3 regions of the Mesorhizobium sp. Cs1299R1N1 genome follow, and region 3 is predicted to be linked to each of the others. Evidence: predicted binding sites of a transcription regulator. Region 3 holds the regulator's gene; each other region holds the start of a gene.
What was found. The regulator PhoB, encoded in region 3, activates phosphate uptake and scavenging genes when phosphate is short. The targets are predictions, from matches to a motif close to TGTCATNNANCTGTCAT.
Positions count from the first base shown of each region.

Region 1 (7,151 bases), on a different contig from region 3:
GCAACGCCTTGCCTGTCATTGGCATCGGCGTCGTGTCGACCTATGCCAGCCCTGTCGCCGCGAGCCTGGCCTTCGCGGCCATGATCATCGCGTTCGCGCTGGTGGCGCTCGCCTTCGGGCTCAGACAGAAGCGCTGAGACAGCCGCGCCAGCACGTGCGCTTCAGCCGTTCGGCGTTTCAGGTGTCATGTTCGCGCGCTGGCGCGGCACGCCAAGCCCGGTGTCGGGCGGCTCGCCGGCAGCCGGCCTGTTCTCGATCATGTGCAAGGTGCGCCAGCCGCCGAAGCGGTAGTAGGCCGCAGCCAGGACCAGCGAGGCGATCGAGCCGGCCGGGAAACTCCACCACAGCGCTTCCTCGCCGATCACACCGCGCATGTAATAGGCAAAGCCGGTGCGCACGATGAGCACCGAGATCACCAGGATGATCAGCGGCGGCATCACGGCTCCCGTGGCGCGCACCGTGGCGAACAGCACGATGGTGATGCCGAACAGGATGAACGACCACGATGCTACGGTGTTGATGTGGGCGGCGATATCGATCGCGGCGCTGTCACTGCTCAGGAACAGGCTCAGGATCGAGCGGTCGAAGACCCATAGCAGCGCGACGAGGGCGCCGGTCAGGACGAGGTTGAAGCCGACGCCGGAGGCGGCAACGCGGCCGATCCGGTCCCAGCGGCCGGCGCCGACATTCTGCGCCGCCATGGAAGAAACCGCGGCGCCGATCGCGAGCGCCGGCATCTGGATGTAGGTCCAGAGCTGCGCTGCGATGCCGTAGGCGGCGGCGACTTGCGAACCATAGGAATTGACGATGCCCATCACCGTCAGTGCCGCCGCCGAGATGACGATCATCTGCAGGCCCATCGGCACGCCCTTGAAGACGACGATGCGCAGCAGCGCCGGATCCGGGCGCAGCAGGGCGAGATTTGTGCCGGCCAGCCGCAACGGATGCTTGCGCGCGTAGAGTACGACGAGGATGGCGATAACGCTCACGGTCTGGCCGATCAGCGTCGAGGTGGCGGAACCGGCGATGCCGAGTTCGGGAAACGGGCCGATGCCGCGGATGAGCAGGGGATTGAGCACGATGTCGAGCACGACCGCAAGCGCCATGAAGATGAAGGGCGTGCGGGAATCGCCGGCGCCGCGCAGCACGGTCATGACGAAGGACAGAAGGTTCATCATCGGCACGGCGACGAAGATGATGCGCAGGTAGGAGCGTGCGAGCGGCAAGGCGTCGGCCGGCGTGCCAAGCGCGCCCAGGATGGCGTCGACCCAGATCCAGCCGCAAACCGCGAAGACCACCGAAACGAGGAAGAAGAACGTGGCGCTGGTGCCGACGATGCGGCGTGCCTCGGGCAGGTCGCGGGCGCCGACCGACTGCGCCACCAGGATGGTGGCCGCCATGCCGATGCCGAACACCGTGCCGAGGATCAGGAACAGGACGAGGTTGGCGTTGGAGGTCGCGGTCAGCGCCGATTCACCGAGGAAGCGGCCCACCCAGACGGCATTGACCGAGCCGTTCAGCGATTGCAGCACGTTGGAGCCGAGCACCGGCAAGGCGAAGAGCAGCAGCGTGCGTGGGATCGGGCCGCTGGTCAGGTCGCCGGTGCGCCGACGCGCGGGCATTTTTTCGTTCATGGCCGACAAAGCCTATCTCGAGTCCGGTGCGCGATGATTGCAGATTCAACCCGACAGGTCGATGCGGGGGCGCGAACGGTCCACGGTGCTCACGCCATGATCCATCCTGTTCTCAAAGCTTGCGGAATGGGATATTGATCCTTGGCGCGTTGGGCCGCGTTTCTCACCGGGGGGTTCATGTCCGATATTCCGCTTGTTCCTGAGCGCCTGAGCCGGCGCGCGTTTCTTGGCGCGTCCGCTTTGGGCTGCGCTTCCGTGGTTCTCTCGGCGTGCACCACGACCGATGTGGCGCCGCCGGCAGTGGCGCCGGTCCCGCCGTCGGCTGCGCCAAGCGAGCCGGCTGTCGGCGATACCGCAACCATGTATGCGGCGCGCACCGACGAGGGTTATCAACTGCCGGCCATCCCGGTTGCCAAGCTCGATCCGAAGTTCGTGCGCCAGATCGTGGCCGATCCGACCGGAGAAAAGCCTGGCACGATCGTCGTCGATGTTTCCGAGCATTTCCTCTATCTGGTGCGCGACGGCGGCAAGGCGATGCGCTACGGCGTCAGCCTCGGCAAGGCCGGTTTCGGATGGACCGGCAGCGCCGTGGTCCAGGCGCGCAAGAAGTGGCCGGTGTGGACGCCGCCGCCCGAAATGATCCTGCGCCGGCCGGAACTGGCGAAATACAAGGACGGCATGCCGCCCGGACCGCAGAGCCCGCTGGGCGCCCGCGCGCTCTATCTTTTCCGCGACGGCAAGGACACGATGTACCGGCTGCACGGCACGCCGGAATGGGATTCCATCGGCAAGAACGCGTCGTCCGGCTGCGTGCGCTTCATGAACCAGGACATCATCGACCTCTACAGCCGCGTCAACGGCCCCGCCCAGGTCTTCGTGCGGCCCAACCTGTCTGCCGCCGGCAAGATCATGGCCGTGTCGAGCAGAACGGCCGAGCCGATCGATGCGGGCGTGCCGAAGGACGCCGAGTTCTTGAAGTAAGCCTTCACGACCTGCACAGGCGGACGCGCCAGGCGCGCCCGCTTGTGCGGTGATCGTTACTTCTTGCCGAGACCTGGCAGCGTGACCTGATAGACCAGGAACATGGTGTCGACATCGGCGCCGTCATCGGCCTTGTAGGGCGCGCCGACCTGGAAGCCGTCCTGGGCGAGGAAGTCGTTGTCGTTGCCGACGAACAGGAAATAATCGTCGGGCAGCTTCGGGTCGAGGACGCTGGCCAACGACATCGCTTCCCACTTCTCCGAAAGCTCGTTGTGGTCCTTCGCCCCACCATTGTGCAGGCCGAAGCGGCCAAGCTGGGCGGCGTCGTTGATATCGATGAGCGGCGTCAGCTTGGCCGGCGTCACCGAGGGATCAAGCACGCCCTTGGGCGCGACCGGCTTGTCGGCCGCGTCGAAGGCGCCGCCCGCGATGTCGGTCGCCCCGGACACGTCGACGATGTTGATCTGGCGGTAGAGCGACGCGTCACCCTTCTTCAGGCCCTGGCCGTTGCCGCTGTCGCGCGCCAGCATCAGGAAGGATGTGTCCGAAAGCGCCACGATCTCGCTCTGCGCGGCGACCTTGGTCTTGCCCTTGGCATCCTTGAACACCGGCAGCGGCACGACGTATTCATGCGCGAGCTTCAGATGGGCGAGGTCGGAGGCATCATAGACCAACGCCCGGGTGTTCTGGCGCGTCGAGGGTGAATCGCCGCCGTCCTGCCTCGGCGCCGACTGCAGCACGGCGATCAGGAACTTGCCGTCCGGCGTCATCGCCATGCCTTCGAGGCCCTGGTTGTTCTGGCGCCCGGTTTCGGGATCCTTCGGATCAGGGTCGGCGGCGCCCGGACCGGGATTGTCGGAGGAGAAGTTCGGCGCTCCCTTGCGCATCGGCACGAGGGCTGCCGGCGGCTGGGTCGCCGACATCAGGCGGCCTTGCGCGGAGAACCTGTAGATGTTGGGGCCGTACTCGTCGGAGATGAACATCGAACCGTCGGGCAGCCGCACGATGGCCTCATTGTCGAGAGCGAGCTTGCCGTTGGTGGCGACGGGCAGCATCGGCATGTCGCCGGCGGCAGGGCGTACATCCGACAGCGGATCGAGGCCGGTGGCATCGGCGCCCTTGTCGTCGGTGAGGAGCATGGTGTCGGCAAGCGTCGCCTTGACGCCCGTCTGCTCCTGGCCGGCGGCGGGAGCCGCACCCGGCGCGACAGGCGTGAACTCGATGCCGATGGTGTTGAGGCGCGGCCGGTAGTCGGTGGTGCCGGCGACATTGTAGCCACGGTCGGGCAGGAGCCAGAGCGATCCCTTGTAGGTGCCGGCATCATGCGTCCAGCCTGTAGTGTCGATTGCCATGCCGGAGCCCGAGCCGAAGGTCTCGCCGAACTTGTCGCGCTGAGCAGCCGGCATGCGGCCGACGCCGACCAGGCCCTTGTTGATGTAGGCCACGCCGTCGGCAAGCGCCGGTGTCAGGGCGGTGAACAAGGCCAGCGCGACCCCGAGCGAGGCGGTTCGGTACAGGTGTTTCATGGACAATCCTCTTTGTGACGAAGCATGCCGGAGCGGCCGAAGGACAAAAACGGAAAGAGGTGCCGCATCGACGATGCCGCGCGCGCCTCCCCAAAACGCGATCTAAGGCGTGAACATGATGCTTGCGTGACAGTGCGCGATGCCGGTCCGCCAGCGTAATGGACACACATGTCTAGTGCATATAGGGTGCCGGCTTCGAACTGACCGGAAGGGAAGCCTTGAGGCCGCCGCGCTGGCTTCGTCACCTCGGGCGGATTTGGCTACACGATCGGCAAGAGCGTCGCGCCGGCGTTGGTGGACGACGATTTCGCCGGGGAGGGGACGCAGCTTTGCGTGCACATTGTCGGCGTCGAACGGCCTGCGCGGGTCATCGCGGCCTCGCCCTATGATCCCCAGGGCAAGGCGATGCGGCAATGAGGAGGGAATTCGCGATGATCGATGACGCGGCACGAGACAGCAGGCGCGAACGCCGGCGCGGACGCACGGGCGAGGCCGGCAGTGAATCAAGCCGCAAGCCCAATTACCGGTCGCTGAGGAATCCATTCCTGCCGCAGCCGATCTTTTCCGACGACCAGGTGGCGTCGATCCACGACACGGCGCTGCGCGTGCTGGAAGAACTGGGCATCAAGGTGCTGCTGCCTGAGGCGCGCGAAGTGCTCGCCCGTGCCGGCGCCCTGGTCGATCCCGACACCGACATGGTGCGCATCGGCCGCGACATGGTGGTGGCAGCCTTAGCCTCGGCGCCGCGATCGATCCACGCCAATGCAGGCGCGCGCGCTCGCGATCTGTCGCTCGAACTGGGCTCCATGACATTCCTGGCGGGCTCCGGCGCGCCCAACGTCACCGATCTCGACCGCGGCCGGCGGCCTGGAACGCTGGTCGCCTTCGAGGAGCTCATCAAGCTGGTGCAGCATTTCGATGTCTTGCACATGCTGGGGCCGTGTATCGAGCCGCAGGACATCGACAATCGTTTTCGCCATTATGCCGTCAATCGGGCGCAGCTGACACTGTCCGACAAATTCCCATTCGTGTTCGCCCGTGGCACGCCGCAGGTCGATGACAGTTTCGAGATGATCAGGCTGGCCCGTGGGTTGTCCGAAGACGAGTTCCGCTCGGGCGCGCATTGCTACACCGTCATCAACACCAACTCGCCGCGCCAGCTCGATATTCCCATGGCGCATGGCATCATCGACTTCGCCAAGGCGGGCCAGGTCCTGATCATCACGCCGTTCTGCCTGGCCGGTGCGATGGCGCCGATCACGGTGGCCGGCGCCCTGACTTTGCAGCACGCCGAAGCGCTCGCCGGGCTGACGCTGGCGCAGATCGTGCGGCCGGGCGCGCCGGTGGTCTACGGTTCCTTCTCCTCCAATGTCGACATGAAATCCGGCGCACCCGCCTTCGGCACGCCGGAGCACGTCAAGGCCACGCTGGGTGCAGGCCAGCTGGCGCGCTTCACCGGTCTGCCCTGGCGCTCGGGCGGCGGCAGCGCTGCCAATATTTCGGACGCGCAGGCCGCGCACGAGACGCAGTTCGCGCTGTGGGGCTCGGTGCTGTCGGGCGCCACCGTCTGCATCCATGCGGCCGGCTGGCTGGAAGGGGGCTTGAGTGTTTCCCTGGAAAAGCTGGTCACCGACATCGAAGCGCTGCAGACGGTCGCGGAACTTTGCGACGCGACCCCCGGCGACGACGACGCAATCGGCTTCGAGGCCATCGCCGAAGTGCAGCCGGGCGGCCACTTCTTCTCGGCCAGCCACACCATGGCACGCTACCGCACCGCCTTCTACGAGCCGCTGGTGGCCGACTGGTCGAATTTCGGCAACTGGACGCAAAGCGGGTCGAAGAACGCCACCGAACGCGCCACCGGCGTCTGGAAACGCATCCTCGCCGATTTCGAGCCGCCGGGAACGGCGGCCGCCACGTCAGGCGTGCTCGATGCATTCATCGCGAGGCGCACGGAAGAGGGCGGCGCGGCACCGGTGTCGTGAGATAGCTCGCGGATCCACCGTCCTGAATTATGGCCGTGGTCCCGGAACCCGCAGCGCTTCCCACGCATTCATGGAAGCGGGCCAATGCCTGGCTCCATTTGCGAGCCGCTGAGGGAGGACGACATGGGTTTCGACCAGTATCACGAACCGCCGGAAGAACTGTCGCAGGAAGTGCGGACCTTTGCCCGCATGATCACCTCGCTGATCGAGGAGGCGGAAGCGATCAGCTGGTACGAACAGCGCATGTCGGTGGAGAAGGACCCGCAAGCCAAGGCGATCATGAAGAACGCGCAGAGCGAAGAGTTCAAGCATTTCGGCATGGACCTCGAATTCCTGCTGCGCCAGAAGACGGACTGGCGCGTGGAACTGAAGGAAATCCTGTTTACGACAGGGGATATCGTGAAGGCCGGGGAGAAGGGCGAGAAGAAGGCGGATTGAGGTGGAAAGCCGGCCTTGCGAGGCTAGCCGCATTCAACTCACACCGCCGCGACAAATCCATCCAGCACTCGCTTCTGGCCGGCCTTGTCGAAGTCAATGGTCAGCTTGTTGCCTTCGATGGCTGAAATATTGCCGTTGCCGAATTTCTGGTGGAACACGCGGTCGCCGACGCTGAAGGCCGACGGCGTGTCGGAGACGGATTTGGCGACCAGTTCGCCGTCGATGGTGCGGCCCTTCACGCTGGTGCGGCCGGCGCCGTAGCCGGAATCGGTCTCGCCATAGCCGATGCGTTCGACCTGATGGCCCGAGCGCGTGCCCCAGTTGCGGTCGGTCGCCTCGGTGCGGTTGGCCTGCGCGCGCTGCCAGCCCGGCGTCGAATAGGTGTTGGAGAAGGCGCCGGATTTTTCCCCGCCGCCCGAATTACCGCCGATATTGTCGAAGCGCGAGGCGCCATACGGGTTCTGTCTTCCTGCCCCCTGGCCGCCGCCACGGCCGGACGCGAACGAGCCGCCGCCATAGGGATTGCCATAGCCGCCATAGGAGTTGCCGGCTTCGGCGACCTCGACATGGGCTTCCGGCAGTTCCTC
Region 1 is NZ_JAPYKR010000012.1:227,325-234,475, forward strand. It holds gene O7A70_RS25360 (MFS transporter) at 1-137, shown strand, start outside; gene O7A70_RS25365 (MATE family efflux transporter) at 162-1,634, opposite strand; gene O7A70_RS25370 (L,D-transpeptidase) at 1,812-2,615, shown strand; gene O7A70_RS25375 (esterase-like activity of phytase family protein) at 2,672-4,141, opposite strand; partial or broken gene O7A70_RS25380 (glycine cleavage T C-terminal barrel domain-containing protein) at 4,364-4,558, shown strand; gene O7A70_RS25385 (trimethylamine methyltransferase family protein) at 4,573-6,126, shown strand; gene O7A70_RS25390 (ferritin family protein) at 6,250-6,564, shown strand; gene O7A70_RS25395 (ATP-dependent helicase) at 6,603-7,151, opposite strand, start outside.
Region 1: O7A70_RS25375 (esterase-like activity of phytase family protein) is a predicted target of PhoB. The motif match lies at 4,257-4,273, and genes of this name have one in related genera.

Region 2 (7,151 bases), on a different contig from region 3:
GCGGTAGAGCTCGCGAAACTGGCCGTCGCGCATGCGGTAGCTGGCGGTGCCGGAGGAGGGCAGCAGCCGCGTCGACAGGCAGTTGAGCAGCGTCGTCTTGCCGGAACCGGATTCACCGACGACAGCCAGGACTTCGCCCGGCCACAGGTCGAAGGTGACGTTGTCGCAGCCGACTCGCGAGCCGTAGAACTTGGAGAGCGCCGAGACGCGCAGCAGCGGTTCGTCGATCATTGCGCCGGCTCCATGTTTCCTGGGGCAAGATGGGTTTCGGGAGCAAGGTGGCCGCGATGGCCCTCTTCACGCCGCTTCTCGCAGTAATCGGTGTCCGAGCAGACGAACATATGGCCGCCATGGTCGTCGAGGATGACCTCGTCGAGATAGACATTCTCGGCCGCGCACAGCGCGCAGGGTTGGTCGAAAGTCTGCACCTCGAACGGATGATCCTCGAAGTCGAGGCTCACCACATCGGTGAAGGGCGGCACGGCGTAGATGCGCTTTTCGCGGCCGGCGCCGAACAGCTGCAGGGCCGGCGAGCGGTGCATCTTGGGATTGTCGAATTTCGGCGTCGGCGAAGGGTCCATCACATAGCGGCCCTCGACCTTGACCGGATAGGCATAGGTGGTGGCGATGCGACCGTGCTTGGCGATGTCCTCATAGAGCTTCACATGCATGAGGCCGTATTCCTCCAGCGCATGCATTTTCCGCGTTTCGGTCTCGCGCGGCTCGAGGAAGCGCAGCGGTTCGGGGATCGGCACCTGATAGACCAGCACCTGGCCCGCGGTGAGCGGATGCTCGGGAATGCGGTGGCGGGTCTGGATGATCGTGGCGGTGGCGGTATCGGTGGTCACCGCGACATTGGCTACTTTCTTGAAGAAGGCGCGGATCGATACGGCATTGGTGGTGTCGTCGGCACCCTGGTCGATGACCTTCAGCACGTCGTCGGGGCCGATGATCGATGCCGTGACCTGGACGCCGCCGGTGCCCCAGCCATAGGGCATCGGCATTTCGCGCGAGGCGAACGGCACCTGGTAGCCGGGGATGGCGATGCCCTTGAGGATCGCCCGGCGGATCATCCGCTTTGTCTGCTCGTCGAGATAGGCGAAGTTGTAGGTGGCGATGTCGGTGGATTGCGCGGTCATTCCGCTGCCTCCTTCTTTTCTTCCGCCTTTGCTGGATTTTCGCGGGCCTCATATTCGGCGCGCATACGGCGCACGAGGTCGAGCTCGGCCTGGAAGTCGACATAGTGCGGTAGCTTCAAATGCTCGACGAAGCCGGTGGCCTGGACATTGTCGGAGTGCGAGATGACGAACTCCTCGTCCTGCGCGGCGGCAACGATGTCCTCACCGAGTTCGGAGGCACGCAGCGCCCGGTCGCAGAGCGCCATGGCCATTGCCTTGCGCTCGCTCTGGCCGAAGACGAGACCGTAGCCGCGGGTGAATTGCGGCGGCGCCTTGGCCGAGCCCTTGAACTGGTTGACCATCTGGCATTCGGTGACGCGCACCGTGCCGAGCGGCACCGCGAAGGGCAGTTCGGGAACGTCGAGTTCCAGCTCGACCTCGCCGATGCGGATCTCGCCGACGAAAGGATGGTTGCGGGCATAGCCGCGCTGCGTTGAATAGCCGAGCGCCAGCAGAAAACCCTCGTCGCCGCGCGATAGCGCCTGCAGGCGGATGTCACGTGCCATCGGGAATTCCAGCGGCTCGCGGGTGATGTCGCCGGGAACATGGTCCTGCGGCATGTCGCCGTCGGGTTCGATCAGGCCTTCGCGGGCGAGGATCGCCGAGACACGCGGCATGGGCTCGGTCTGGCCGGCGCGCTGCACCGGTTCGGCGACGCCTGCGCCGGCGGCAAGCTCCGGGTCGAGCAGGCGGTGCGTATAGTCGAAGGTCGGACCAAGCAGCTGGCCGCCAGGCAGATCCTTGTAGGTCGCCGAGACGCGCCGTTCGACCAGCATCGCACTGGTGTCGATCGGGCTGGTATAACCGAAGCGCGGCAGCGTGGTGCGGTAGGCGCGCACCAGAAAGATCGCCTCGATCATGTCGCCCCGCGCCTGGACGATGGCGAGTGCGGCCAGCTCACGGTCATAGAGCGAACCTTCGCTCATCACCCTGTCGACGCCGAGCGCCAGCTGTTCGACGATCTGGTCGAGGCGCAGCGCCGGCACCGAGCGGTCGCCACGCCGGCGGTCGGCAAGCAGGCTGTGAGCGTTGGCAATAGCGGCTTCGCCACCTTTTACCGCGACATACATCTTCAAGCCTCCATCGTCTTGATGCGCGTCGTGCGCGGCAGGCAGGCTATGCCGTCCGATGTGGCGAGGATGATGTCGACGCCACGCGGAAAGCGCTTGTTGTTTTGCTTCCACTGCTCGACGAAGTGACGCGGCATCTGTGCCGGCGCGATCGTGGCGCTGGTTTCGATGCCGGGGCCTTCGAGCAACAGCGGGGACCCTGAAGTGAGGTCGCCGACCTGCAGGATCAGCGTCGTCGATCGGTCGGGATAATCCTGCGTGCCCTGAGAAAAACCGTCGAGCGCCATCATCTCGGCCGGTGTGGCAATAAACGCGAAGTGCGCGTCGGCCGATGTATTGGCCAGCGGCGCACCGGTGTGGAAGCCAAGCCAGGAGCCGATCGCCGCGGAGGCATGCAGTGCCGGGTCGAGCCAGAGTGGCGTGTCGTTGTCGCACAACGCCAGGGCTATAGCGCCCGATGTTGCCGAAAGCGGCGCCGGCGGGCGGGCCAAGGTCGGCAAGGGCTGGACGCTGCCCGGCCGCGCCATGGCATCCATGACGGCCCGAAACACGGTCTGGGCGTTGAAGACCGGATCGGCGAAACCGCCCTCGATCGATTGTGCCGCGATATCCATCAATCTTCTCCGCGAACCATGGTGAAGAAATCCACTTTCGTCGCCGCCGTCTCGGCGCGGCGTTTTTCGTGGGCAGCGGTCAGAGCCGAGCGCAAGTGCGCAATGAGCCTGGTCTCGACCTCGGCGCGGCGGGCAGGGTCCTGCCAGAGCGCGTCGGCGATGGCTGCCAGCTTCGCCTTCTGCTTGTCGCGGCCAAGCGCGTAGCAATGGCCGACCTGCCCGGATGGCAGCCGGACGGTGGCACGCGTGACGGTCGCCTCGCCGACATTGAAGGGCGCGCCGCCGCCGCCGATGCGGCCACGCAGCGTGACCAGGCCGGTCTCGGGGCCGCGCAGCAGCTCGGCTTGCGAAGGCAGGCCGGCCTCGTTCCAGAGCCGCACGATGTCGTCGCCGCTCGATTGCGCCAAGGTGGCCATGGCGGCCTTGCGCTCGGCCTGGTCGCGGGCTTCCTGTCCTCGCATCGCCAACTTTCCTCTTCATTAAATTTGTCTATTGATATAGACAACTATACAAATTATACATATTACCTAGCGCGAGTCCATGACGGGTGCGTGACAGGCCGGGAGGCAAAACATGACCGGGCAAGCGGCCGATACCATCGAGCGGCGCAGCGGCGTCTCACTTTGGCGCCAGATCGCCGACAGGATCCTGCAAGCGATTGCCATTGGCGATTTCGCCGAAAATGCCGCGCTGCCGCCCGAGGTCGCGCTGGCGGAGCGTTATGGCGTCAACCGTCACACCGTGCGCAGCGCCATATCGGCCCTCGTACAGGAGGGCGTATTGCGGGCCGAACAGGGGCGCGGCACGTTCGTCTTGTCGCGCAAGCGGCTGTCCTATCCGATCGGCGCGCGCACGCGCTTCTCTGCGGGGCTGCAGGGGCAGACCTCGGAACGGCACATCGTGCTGCTTGCTTTCTCGGTCGAGCCTGCCAGCCAGCGCGTTGCCGAGGGGCTTGGCCTTGCCCGGGGTGCCGAGGTAATCCGGCTGGAAACGCGCGGCGAGGCCGACGGACGGCCGGTGTCGCGCGCTGCCGCATGGTTCGAGGCGAAGCGCTTTGCCGGCATCGACAAGGCGATGGCGCAAACCGGTTCGATCACCGCGTCGCTCGCTCGTTTCGGTATCGACGACTATCTCAGGCAATCGACCGTGCTGTCCGCGCGCCATGCGGACGCCGCCGATCTCGCCGATCTCGATCTGCAGCCAGGCGCCATCGTGCTGGTGACAGTGGCGGTCAACGTCACGCCCGACGGCCAGCCAATCCAGTTTTCCGAATCGCGTTTTTCGGCCGAGCGAGTGGAGCTGAAGCTCTCGGCACTATAACGCCCTGGCTATCCGATCTCGATCACGGCCTTGATCAGGCCCGACTTCTCGTGTGCCCAGCGTGCGAGGTCCCCTGGCGTATCGGCCAGCGTGGTGCGGTGGGTGACGAGCTTGGCCAGCGGCACGGCACCATTGCGGATCGAGGCGGCGACATGATCGAAGTCGGCGCGCAACGCATTGCGGCTGCCGACCAATGTCATCTCGCGCTTGTGGAACTCAGGGTCGGAAAAGACGATATCGTCCTTGACGACGCTGACCAGCACCAGGGTGCCGCCATGCGCGACGTGGGCGAAGGCCGATTGCACCGACCGGGTGTTGCCGGTGGCGTCGAAGACCACGTCGAAGCCTTCGCCGTCTGTCGCATCACGCACCAGATCGGACACAGGTGCTTGCGAGCCGTCGAGAATCGAAAAGCCGAGCTCACTCGCCGCGAAGACCAGTCTTTCGGTGCTCATGTCGAGAAGTGTCACGTCGAGCCCGGCAATGCGTGCGAAGATGGTGGTGCCAAGCCCGATCGGGCCGGCACCGATGACCAGCGTGCGTGCACCGGCCTCGGAACGCGCGCGGCGCACGGCATGCGCGCCGATGGCCAGGAATTCGACGGCGGCGGCGTCGGCGAGCGACAGCCCGTTTGTGGGATAGAGATTCTCAGCCGGCACCAGGATCTGTTCGCACATGGCGCCGTCGCGATGCACGCCGAGCACTTCGATCCTGACACAGCAATTGGGCTTGCCGTGCCGGCAGGCGATGCATTTGCCGCAGGAAAGGTAGGGGTTGATGATGACCGGTTCGCCGACCGCAAGCCCGACTCCTTCGCCGACTTCGACGACGGTGCCAGACACTTCGTGGCCCATGATGCGGGGGTAGGCGAGGAACGGGTGCTTGCCCTCGAAGATATGGTAGTCAGTGCCGCAGATGCCGACATGGCTGACCGCCACCAGTGCCCAGCCGGGAGGTGGCTGGGAGGGTGCGGGACGGTCTTCCAGAATGAGTTCGCCGGGCGAGCGGCAGACGACGGCTTTCATGTTTCAGTCCATTTTGGGTTTACGAAAACGCCGGCCCGTTTTGATACCGGGCCGGAGATCGTTTTTCGGCTCGTTGACTACTTGCCGCCGCGGCGGCGCAGGCCGTCGAAATAGACAATGACGATGATCAGCACGCCGGTGATGACACGCTGCCAGAAGGCGTTGACGTTGAGCAGGTTGGCGCCGTTGTTGATGGTGGCGAGAATGAAGGCGCCGAGCAGCGGCCCGTGCACCGAGCCGACCGCGCCGAACAGCGAGGTGCCGCCGATCACCGACGAGGCGATCGCCTGCAATTCCCATCCTTCGGCCTGCGTCGGATTGCCGATGCCGATGCGCGAAGCCAAGAGCACGCCGACGAACGCCGCGCAGAGACCCGACAGCGTGTAGGCCATGAAGATGGTGCGCTGGACGTTGACGCCGGACAGGCGCGAGGCCTCGGCGTTCGACCCGACCGAGAACAGGTACCGGCCCCAGCGGCTGTGATGCAGGAAGACATAGGCGGGTATGCCGACCAGCAGGACCATCCAGAACAGATTGGGGATGCCGAGGAAGGAGTTGCGCGAGAATTCCTGGAAAGCATCATTGTTGATCGAAATCGAATTGCCGTTGGTCATCAAAAGGCCAATGCCGCGCAGCGACGTCAGGGTCGCCAGCGTAATGATGAAGGGCGGCAGGCCCATCTTGACGATGCCAAAACCATGGAAGAGGCCGATGGCGACGCCGACCAGCAGGGTGAGCAGGATGGCGAGGAAGACCGGGACGCCGGCATTGATCAGCATCGCGGCGATGACGGTGGCGAAGCCGACCACGGCGCCGACGGACAGATCGATGCCGCCGGTGATGATGACGAAGGTCTGGCCGACAGCCAAAATGGCGATCATCGAACCCTGACGCAGCAGATTCGAGATGTTGTTGGCCGACGCGAAGCTCGATGTGGACAACGACAGGATGACCCACAGCAGCACCAGCAGCGCCAGCAGCGTCAGTCCGAACAGGGCGTTGTAATTGCGCTTCGGTTTTTCGGCAGGAATCGCCTCGGTGCTCATGTCTTTCCTCCCAACTTTTCTTGTTTCTCGGCGAGCGCCTGTGTGAGAATGTCCTCGTGATCGGCGGTGTGGAACCCGTGCGTGGCCACCAGCTTGCCGCGGCGGAACACGTGCAGCGTGTCGGCCAGTTCATAGACCTCCGGCAAATAGGACGAGATCAGGATGATGCCGGCGCCCTTCGACAACAGCGCGCTGAACAGGCGGTAGATTTCGGCCTTGGTGCCGACATCGACGCCAACCGTCGGCTCGTCGAAGATGAACAGCTTGGCGCCGTGCGCCAGCCATTTGCCGATGACGATCTTCTGCTGGTTGCCACCGGATAGGCTGGAAGCCAACGCATGGCGCGTCGGAGTCTTGATCCTGAGGCCAGCGATCTGGCGGTCGGCCTCGGCCTTCTCTTTCGCGTTCGAGATCAACAAATTGCTGGAGATGCGCTTGTAGATCGGCAGGTTGAGGTTGAGGCCAACCGGCAAATTGAGGCAGAGGCCCTGGTCGCGGCGGCTTTCCGGCGCCAGCGCCATGCCGAGCTTGATCGCGTCATGCTCGGAGTTGATCTGGACATCCTTGCCTTCCCACAGGACCTGGCCGGCCGACTTCTTGTGCCGGCCGTAGAGCGTGGTGACGAATTCGCTGCGCCCGGCGCCGATCAGGCCGTAGAGCCCGACGATCTCGCCGGCACGGACTGTCATCGACACGTTTTCGAAACCCTTGCCCGAGAGGTTCCTGGCCTCGATGATCGCGGCACCCGGAGTGAAATGCTCCTTGTGGTAGATCTGTTCGATCGAGCGGTTGATCATCAGTTTGACGAGTTCGGCGTCATTGGTCTCGCTGATGTTCCTGGTGCCGACCAGCGTGCCGTCGCGCAGCACCGAAACACGATCGGCGAGCTCGAACACTT
Region 2 is NZ_JAPYKR010000001.1:482,321-489,471, reverse strand. It holds gene phnK (phosphonate C-P lyase system protein PhnK) at 1-231, opposite strand, end outside; gene O7A70_RS02350 (alpha-D-ribose 1-methylphosphonate 5-phosphate C-P-lyase PhnJ) at 228-1,139, opposite strand; gene O7A70_RS02345 (carbon-phosphorus lyase complex subunit PhnI) at 1,136-2,248, opposite strand; gene phnH (phosphonate C-P lyase system protein PhnH) at 2,251-2,862, opposite strand; gene phnG (phosphonate C-P lyase system protein PhnG) at 2,862-3,323, opposite strand; gene phnF (phosphonate metabolism transcriptional regulator PhnF) at 3,436-4,182, shown strand; gene O7A70_RS02325 (zinc-binding alcohol dehydrogenase family protein) at 4,191-5,207, opposite strand; gene O7A70_RS02320 (ABC transporter permease) at 5,285-6,253, opposite strand; gene O7A70_RS02315 (sugar ABC transporter ATP-binding protein) at 6,250-7,151, opposite strand, start outside.
Region 2: phnF (phosphonate metabolism transcriptional regulator PhnF) is a predicted target of PhoB. The motif match lies at 3,403-3,419, and genes of this name have one in related genera.

Region 3 (7,151 bases):
TCCTTCGTGCCGGCGATGTCGGTCATCTTCTTGCCGTCGGCGAGCTGCGAGGCGATCTCGGCGGCGTTCTTGCCGAGTTCACGCGCATCCTTCCACACCGACACGGTCTGGGTGCCGAGCGCGATGCGGTTGAGCGCGGCGTGGTCGCCGTCCTGGCCAGAGACCGGCACGGTGCCGGCGAGCCCCTGCGCCGTCAACGCCGCGACGACGCCGCCGGCGGTGCCGTCATTGGCCGCGACCACGGCGTCGACCTTATTGTCGTTGGCGGTGAGGAACTGCTCCATGTTCTTCTGGGCGTTGGCGGGCAGCCAGCCGTCCGTATAGGCTTCGCCGACATTCTTGATCTTGCCGCTGTCGATGGCTTCCTTCAGCACTTCCATCGAGCCCGAGAACAGGAAGTCGGCATTCGGGTCGGCACCCGAGCCCTTGATGAAGACGTAATTGCCTTCAGGCTTCACCTTGAACACCTCGCGAGCCTGCATGCGGCCGACTTCCTTGTTGTCGAAGGTCAGGTAGAAGACGTCCTTGTTTTCGATCAGGCGGTCATAGCCGACGACCGGAATGCCCTCGTCGAGCGCCTTCTGCACCGCTGGGCCGATGGCCGAAGCATCCTGCGCCAGGATGATCAGCGAATTGGCGCCCTGCGAAATCAGGCTTTCGACATCGGTCAGCTGCTTGCCGGGATTGGACTGCGCATCGGCGGAAATGTACTTGTCGCCCGCGGCCTCGATCGCCTTCTTCATGGCGGCCTCGTCGGTCTTCCAGCGCTCTTCCTGGAAATTCGACCACGAAACGCCGATGACCTTGTCCTTCGCCTGCGCCACCGACGCCAGCGTCAGCGACATGGCGACACCCGCCAGGATGGCGACTGTGAATCTCTTCATGATATATCCTCCCTGCGCCGCGTATGGCGCGACCAAACTGGCCCGAAGGCCGGCACAAAGGCCCTATTTTTTCGAGCCTCGAAAAAACACTGATCCATCGTCGGAACACTGTCAACATCGATTCTGATGGATTTTGAGGTGCCGGGAACCTTTTTTCGAGTCCCGCAATAAATAAATGACAGCTCCTGCCGCTTCTGCCAGTATTCGATCCGTTGCCGGAGATGTTCGAGGGGGGTGTCAAGAACCGCGGCGACGGGGAGGATGTGGGAAGCATGTCGGTCGGAATCCGCCACGACGATCTGCGCCGGCGCAACCGCGCCATGGTGATTGCAGCCGTGCGTCAGGGTGGTCAGCCCTCGCGCACCGAGATCGCCGCCACCACCGGCCTCAGCCACTCGACCATATCGGCGATATCAGCCGACCTGATCGACGAGGGTATCCTGACCGAAGGCAAGCCGAACGAGGCCGGTTTACTGAAACGCGGCCGGCCGCAGGTTGGCCTTGGCCTCAACCCCGAGGCGGCGGCTGTGATGACCGTGGTGCTGTCGCTGAATTTCCTGTCCGTCGCCGTCATCGATTATTCCGGCCAGGTGGTCGCCGAGGAACAGCGCCGGCTGGACACGCTGACCATGTCGCGCGAGGCGCTGATCGGCGAATGCACGGCAATAGTGCGGCGGCGCCTCGAGGACCCCGATCTCGACGTCCGTAGTATTGCCCGCATCGCACTGGCGATCCAGGGCATCACCGACACCGAGGCGCGTGCGATGCTGTGGTCGCCGATCACGCCGCAGACGGACATTCCCTTCGCCGACATACTTGAAGCCGAGTTCGGCATCCCCGCCACCATGGAGAACGACTGCAACATGATGGCGGTGGCGCTGCGCTGGCGCGACCCCGAACGCTACCGCGACGACTTCATCGCCATCCTGCTCTCGCACGGCATCGGCATGGGCCTGGTGCTGAAGGGCGAGTTGTTCACCGGGACGCATTCATCGGGAGGCGAGTTCGGCCACATGATCCATCGCCCGGGAGGCGCACTCTGCCGCTGCGGGCGGCGCGGCTGCGTCGAGGCCTATGCCGGCAACTACGCCATCTGGCGCAACGCCAGGCAGCTTGGCGAGGACGCCGAACCGGTCGCGGATGTCAGCGATGCGCAGATGCGGGCACTCGCCGCGACGGCAAGGGAGAAAGACGGACCGGAGCGCGAAGCCTATCGCAAGGCCGGCGAGGCGCTGGGCTATGGGCTGGGCAGCCTGTTCGCGCTGATCGATCCCGCACCCGTCGCCATGGTCGGCGTCAGCGCCGCCGCCTTCGACCTGATCGAGCCGGCCTTGCGCGAGGCCATCGCCCAGACCGCCGGCGGCCAGCATTCGGAATCGATTTCCTTCGACACCGAGCCGAACGAGCTGCCGCTCATCCGCGAAGGTTGCGCCATGCGCGCATTGACCTTCGTGGACCAGGAGATTTTCGCGCCGGGCGTGCTGGCGAGGCCCGGCGTTCCGGGCAAGAATGTAGCCTGATTTCAGTCTTCCCTGATCGCGTAGCCCGCGCCGCGAATGGTGCGGATCACGTCCGGCATGCGGCCGTTGTTGACCGCCTTGCGCAGCCGGCCGACATGCACGTCCACGGTGCGTTCATCGATATAGATCGTCTCGCCCCAGACGTTGTCGAGCAGCTGGCTGCGCGAGAACACGCGGCCGGGATGACGCATCATGAATTCGAGCAGGCGGAACTCGGTCGGTCCGAGCCGGATCTCGCTCTTCTTGCGATAGACCCGGTGCGATTCCCGGTCGAGCACGATGTCGCCGACCTTGAGCACGCTGGACAGCACTTCCGGCTTGGCGCGGCGCAGCAGCGCCTTGACCCGGGCCATGAATTCCGGCGTCGAGAATGGCTTGACCAGATAGTCGTCGGCGCCGGTCGAGAGGCCGCGCACGCGGTCGCTCTCCTCGCCGCGCGCCGTCAGCATGATGATCGGCAGCCTCTCGGTCTCGGGCCGCATTCGCAGGCGCCGACAGAGTTCGATGCCGGAAACCGCCGGCACCATCCAGTCGAGCACCAGGAGGTCGGGCACGTTCTCCTGGAGGCGGATCTCGGCTTCGTCGCCGCGTGTCACCACCTCGACCTGGTAGCCTTCCGATTCCAGATTGTAGCGGAGGAGCACGCCGAGCGGCTCCTCGTCCTCCACCACCATGATGCGTGGCGCGATCATCGATTGATCATCCCTGCCGTCAAGCCGCTGGCACCGACATCGCCGTCTCGTCCTGCTTCGGACGGTTGGCGGGCAGTTGCGTGCCGGTCAGCACATAATATGCATTCTCGGCAATGTTGGTCACGTGGTCGCCGATGCGTTCGAGATTCTTGGCGCAGAACAAAAGATGCGTGCAAGCCGTGATGTTGCGCGGATCCTCCATCATGTAGGTCAGGAGTTCGCGGAACACCGATGTGTATTTGACATCGATGCGTTCGTCGTCATTCCTGAGCTTGGCGAGCGCGGCGGCATCGCCGGCCGCGTATTCCTCGACCACGCCCTGCACCTGGATCAGCACCAGCTGCGCCATGGAGTCGATCGAATGCGACAGGTCGCGCGGCGTGGCGGAGAGGCCGACGGAGCCGACGCGCTTGGCAATGTTCTTGGCAAGGTCGCCGATGCGCTCGAGATCGCCTGCCATCCGGATCGAGCCGACGACATGACGCAGATCGTCGGCCATCGGCTGGCGCTTGGCGATCAGGGTGATGGCGCGGTCGTCGAGTTCGCGCTGGCGCGCGTCCATGATGGCGTCGTCGGAGACGACCCGCTGTGCCAGCGCGTTATCGGAATTCAGCAGCGCCTTGGTGGCGCCGCCGACCATCGTGCCGGCGAGATCGCCCATGTCGCTGATCAGCCTGCTGATCTGTCCGAGATCCTCGTCGAAGGCTGCGACTGTATGTTCGGCCATGATCCTGGTCCTCGTATGCGTGATATCAGCCGAAGCGGCCGGTGATGTAGTCCTGCGTGCGCTTCTCGCGAGGCGACGTGAAGATCTTCTCGGTCTTGTCGAATTCGACCAGTTCGCCCAGATACATGAAAGCCGTCTGGCGTGACACGCGCGCCGCCTGCTGCATATTGTGGGTGACGATGACGATCGTGTAGTCGGCCTGCAACTCGTCGATCAGTTCCTCGATCTTGGCGGTCGACAGCGGATCGAGCGCCGAGGCCGGCTCGTCGAGCAGGATGACCTCCGGCTTCACCGCCACGGTGCGGGCGATGCAAAGACGCTGCTGCTGGCCGCCCGACAGGCTGAGACCGCTGGCGTTCAGCTTGTCCTTGACCTCGGTCCACAATGCGGCGCGCTTCAGCGCCTGCTCGACACGGCCGTCCATCTCGGCCTTGCTGATCTTCTCATAGAGCCTGACGCCGAAAGCGATGTTCTCATAGATCGACATCGGGAACGGCGTCGGCTTCTGGAACACCATGCCGATCTTGGTCCGCAGCAGGTTGAGATCCTGCGAACGATCGAGAACGTTCTGGCCGTCGAGCAGCACCTGGCCCTCGGCGGTCTGCTTGGGGTAGAGTTCGTAGATGCGGTTGAAGACGCGCAGCAGCGTCGACTTTCCGCAACCCGACGGACCGATGAAGGCCGTCACGCTGCGCTCGGGCAGCGACAACGTGATGTCCTTCAGCGCCTTCGACTGGCCGTAGTAGAAATTGAGGTTCTTGACCTCGATCTTCGCCTTGGCGGCTGCCTCGGCGGCAATCGTCATGTCTGGAGACAACATCTGGCTCATTTGTCCTCTCTGCGTCCGGTCAGGCTGCGCGCAAAGATGCTGAGCGCGAGAACCGTCAATGTGATTATGAGTGCGCCGGTCCAGGCCAGCTGCTGCCATTCCTCATAGGGGCTGAGAGCGAACTGGAAGATGGTGACCGGCAGGCTGGCCATCGGCGCGTTGAGATTGCTCGACCAGAACTGGTTGTTGAGCGCGGTGAAGAGCAGCGGCGCCGTCTCGCCGGAGATACGGGCGATCGACAGCAATATGCCGGTGACGATGCCGGAAAGTGCTGCACGGTAAGCCACTGATTTGATGACCACCCAGCGCGGCGCGCCGATCGCGGTTCCGGCTTCGCGCAAGGCGTTCGGCACCAGGTTGAGCATGTCCTCGGTAGTGCGCACGACCACGGGGATGACCAGGATGGCCAGCGCGACGGCGCCGGCGATCGCCGAGAAATGCCCCATCGGCCGCACCATCAATTCGTAGACGAACAGGCCGATGATGATCGACGGCGCCGACAGCAGGATGTCGTTGATGAAGCGCACCACGGTGGTGAGTTTCGAGAAGCGGCCATATTCGGCCATATAGGTGCCGGCCAGAACACCGATTGGCGTGCCGACGATAACGGCGATGACGGTCATCACCACGCTGCCATAGATAGCGTTCAGCAGGCCGCCGGCATCGCCGGGGGGCGGCGTCATCTGCGTGAACACATCAAGGGAGAGCCCGGCTGCGCCTTTGTAGACCAGAGCGCCGAGGATCAGTGCCAGCCAGGCAAGCCCGATGCCCGCGGCGGCGACGCACAGCGTCATCATCACCGAGTTTCTGGTCTTGCGGCGGCTGTGAAGCGACGAGGCTGTCGACATCGGTCAGGCTCCGGTGCGGGCGTCGATGCGCATCAGCATGTAACGTGCGATGGCAAGGATGAGGAAGGTGATGACGAACAGGATCAAGCCGAGCGCCACCAGCGAGGACGTGTAGAGGTCGCCGACGGCTTCGGTGAATTCATTGGCGATGGTCGCGGAGATTGTCGTTGCCGGCGCGAACAGCGAGGTCGAGATGCGGTGCGCATTACCGATCACGAAGGTCACCGCCATGGTTTCGCCGAGCGCGCGGCCAAGGCCAAGCATGACGCCGCCCATGATGCCGATGCGGGTGTAAGGGATGACGACGCGACGTGTCACTTCCCAGGTCGTGCAGCCAATGCCGTAGGCGGACTCCTTCAGCACCGGCGGCACCGTGTCGAACACGTCCTTGGTGATCGAGGTGATGAAGGGCAGCACCATGATGGCGAGGATCAGCGACGAGGTCAGCAGGCCGATGCCGTAGGGCGGACCGGCAAACAGGCTGCCAAGGCCGGGAATGCCATGGAAAACACTGATGATGAAGGGTTGCACAGTCGTCTGCAGGAACGGCGCCAGGACGAACAGGCCCCAGATGCCGTAGATGATCGAAGGAATGCCGGCCAGCAGTTCCACCGCCATGCCGATTGGGCGCCGAAGCGGGCGCGGGCAAAGCTCGGTGAGAAAAATGGCAATGCCGATGCCGAGCGGCACGGCGATCAGGATGGCGATGGCCGATGTGACAATGGTGCCATAGATAGGCGCCAGGGCGCCGAATTTCTCCGTCACCGGGTTCCAGCTCTCGCTGGTCAGAAACGAGAAGCCGAAGGTCGACAGTGCCTGCCAGGAACCGGCAAACAACGAGATGGCGACGCCGCCAAGCAGCACCAGCACGAGAATGGCGGCGGCGCGGGTCAGCCCATGGAAGATCGAATCTGTTAACGCGAAGCGTCTGACGATGACGTCGCGCGAGCCCTTAATGGCTGGCAAGGCTTCCTGGACAGCACTCATGTCAAGCTCGGCTCTTTGTGTTGAGAAAAAGGAGCGCCGCGTGAAGCGGCGCTCCTTAGGGTGATGTTACTCGCCAGCGAAGACCGGCTTGCCACCGGCCTGGATGTCGGCCTTCCACGAAGCCTTGATCAGGTCGACGACGCTGTCGGGGATCGACACGTAGTCGAGCGCCTTGGCGGTTTCCTTGCCGTCCTTATAGGCCCAGGCAAAGAACTTCAGCGCTTCGCCGGTGGCAGCGGCATCGTCCGGAGCCTTGTGGATCAGCACCCAGGTCGAGGCGGCGATCGGCCAGGTGGCGTCGCCGGGCTCGTTGGTGATGATGACGTTGAAGTTCTTCGCGCCCTTGAAGTCGGCATTCGAAGCGGCGGCGCCGAAGGATTCGAGCGACGGCTCGACAACCTTGCCGGCTGCATTCACCATCTTGGAGTAGGACAGCTTGTTCTGCTTGGCATAGGCATATTCGACGTAGCCGATGCCGCCGTCGGTCTGCTTGACGGTGTTGGCAACGCCTTCGCTGCCCTTGGCGCCGACGCCGGTCGGCCATTCGACGGCCGTGTCCGAACCAACCTTGTCCTTCCAGTCGGGCGACAGTTTCACCAGGTAGTCGGTGAAGTTGAAGGTCGTGCCCGAACCGTCCGAGCGATGCACGACCGCGATCGCGGTC
Region 3 is NZ_JAPYKR010000014.1:104,734-111,884, reverse strand. It holds gene xylF (D-xylose ABC transporter substrate-binding protein) at 1-884, opposite strand, end outside; gene O7A70_RS27060 (ROK family protein) at 1,157-2,404, shown strand; gene phoB (phosphate regulon transcriptional regulator PhoB) at 2,407-3,096, opposite strand; gene phoU (phosphate signaling complex protein PhoU) at 3,116-3,823, opposite strand; gene pstB (phosphate ABC transporter ATP-binding protein PstB) at 3,849-4,652, opposite strand; gene pstA (phosphate ABC transporter permease PstA) at 4,649-5,500, opposite strand; gene pstC (phosphate ABC transporter permease subunit PstC) at 5,504-6,487, opposite strand; gene pstS (phosphate ABC transporter substrate-binding protein PstS) at 6,554-7,151, opposite strand, start outside.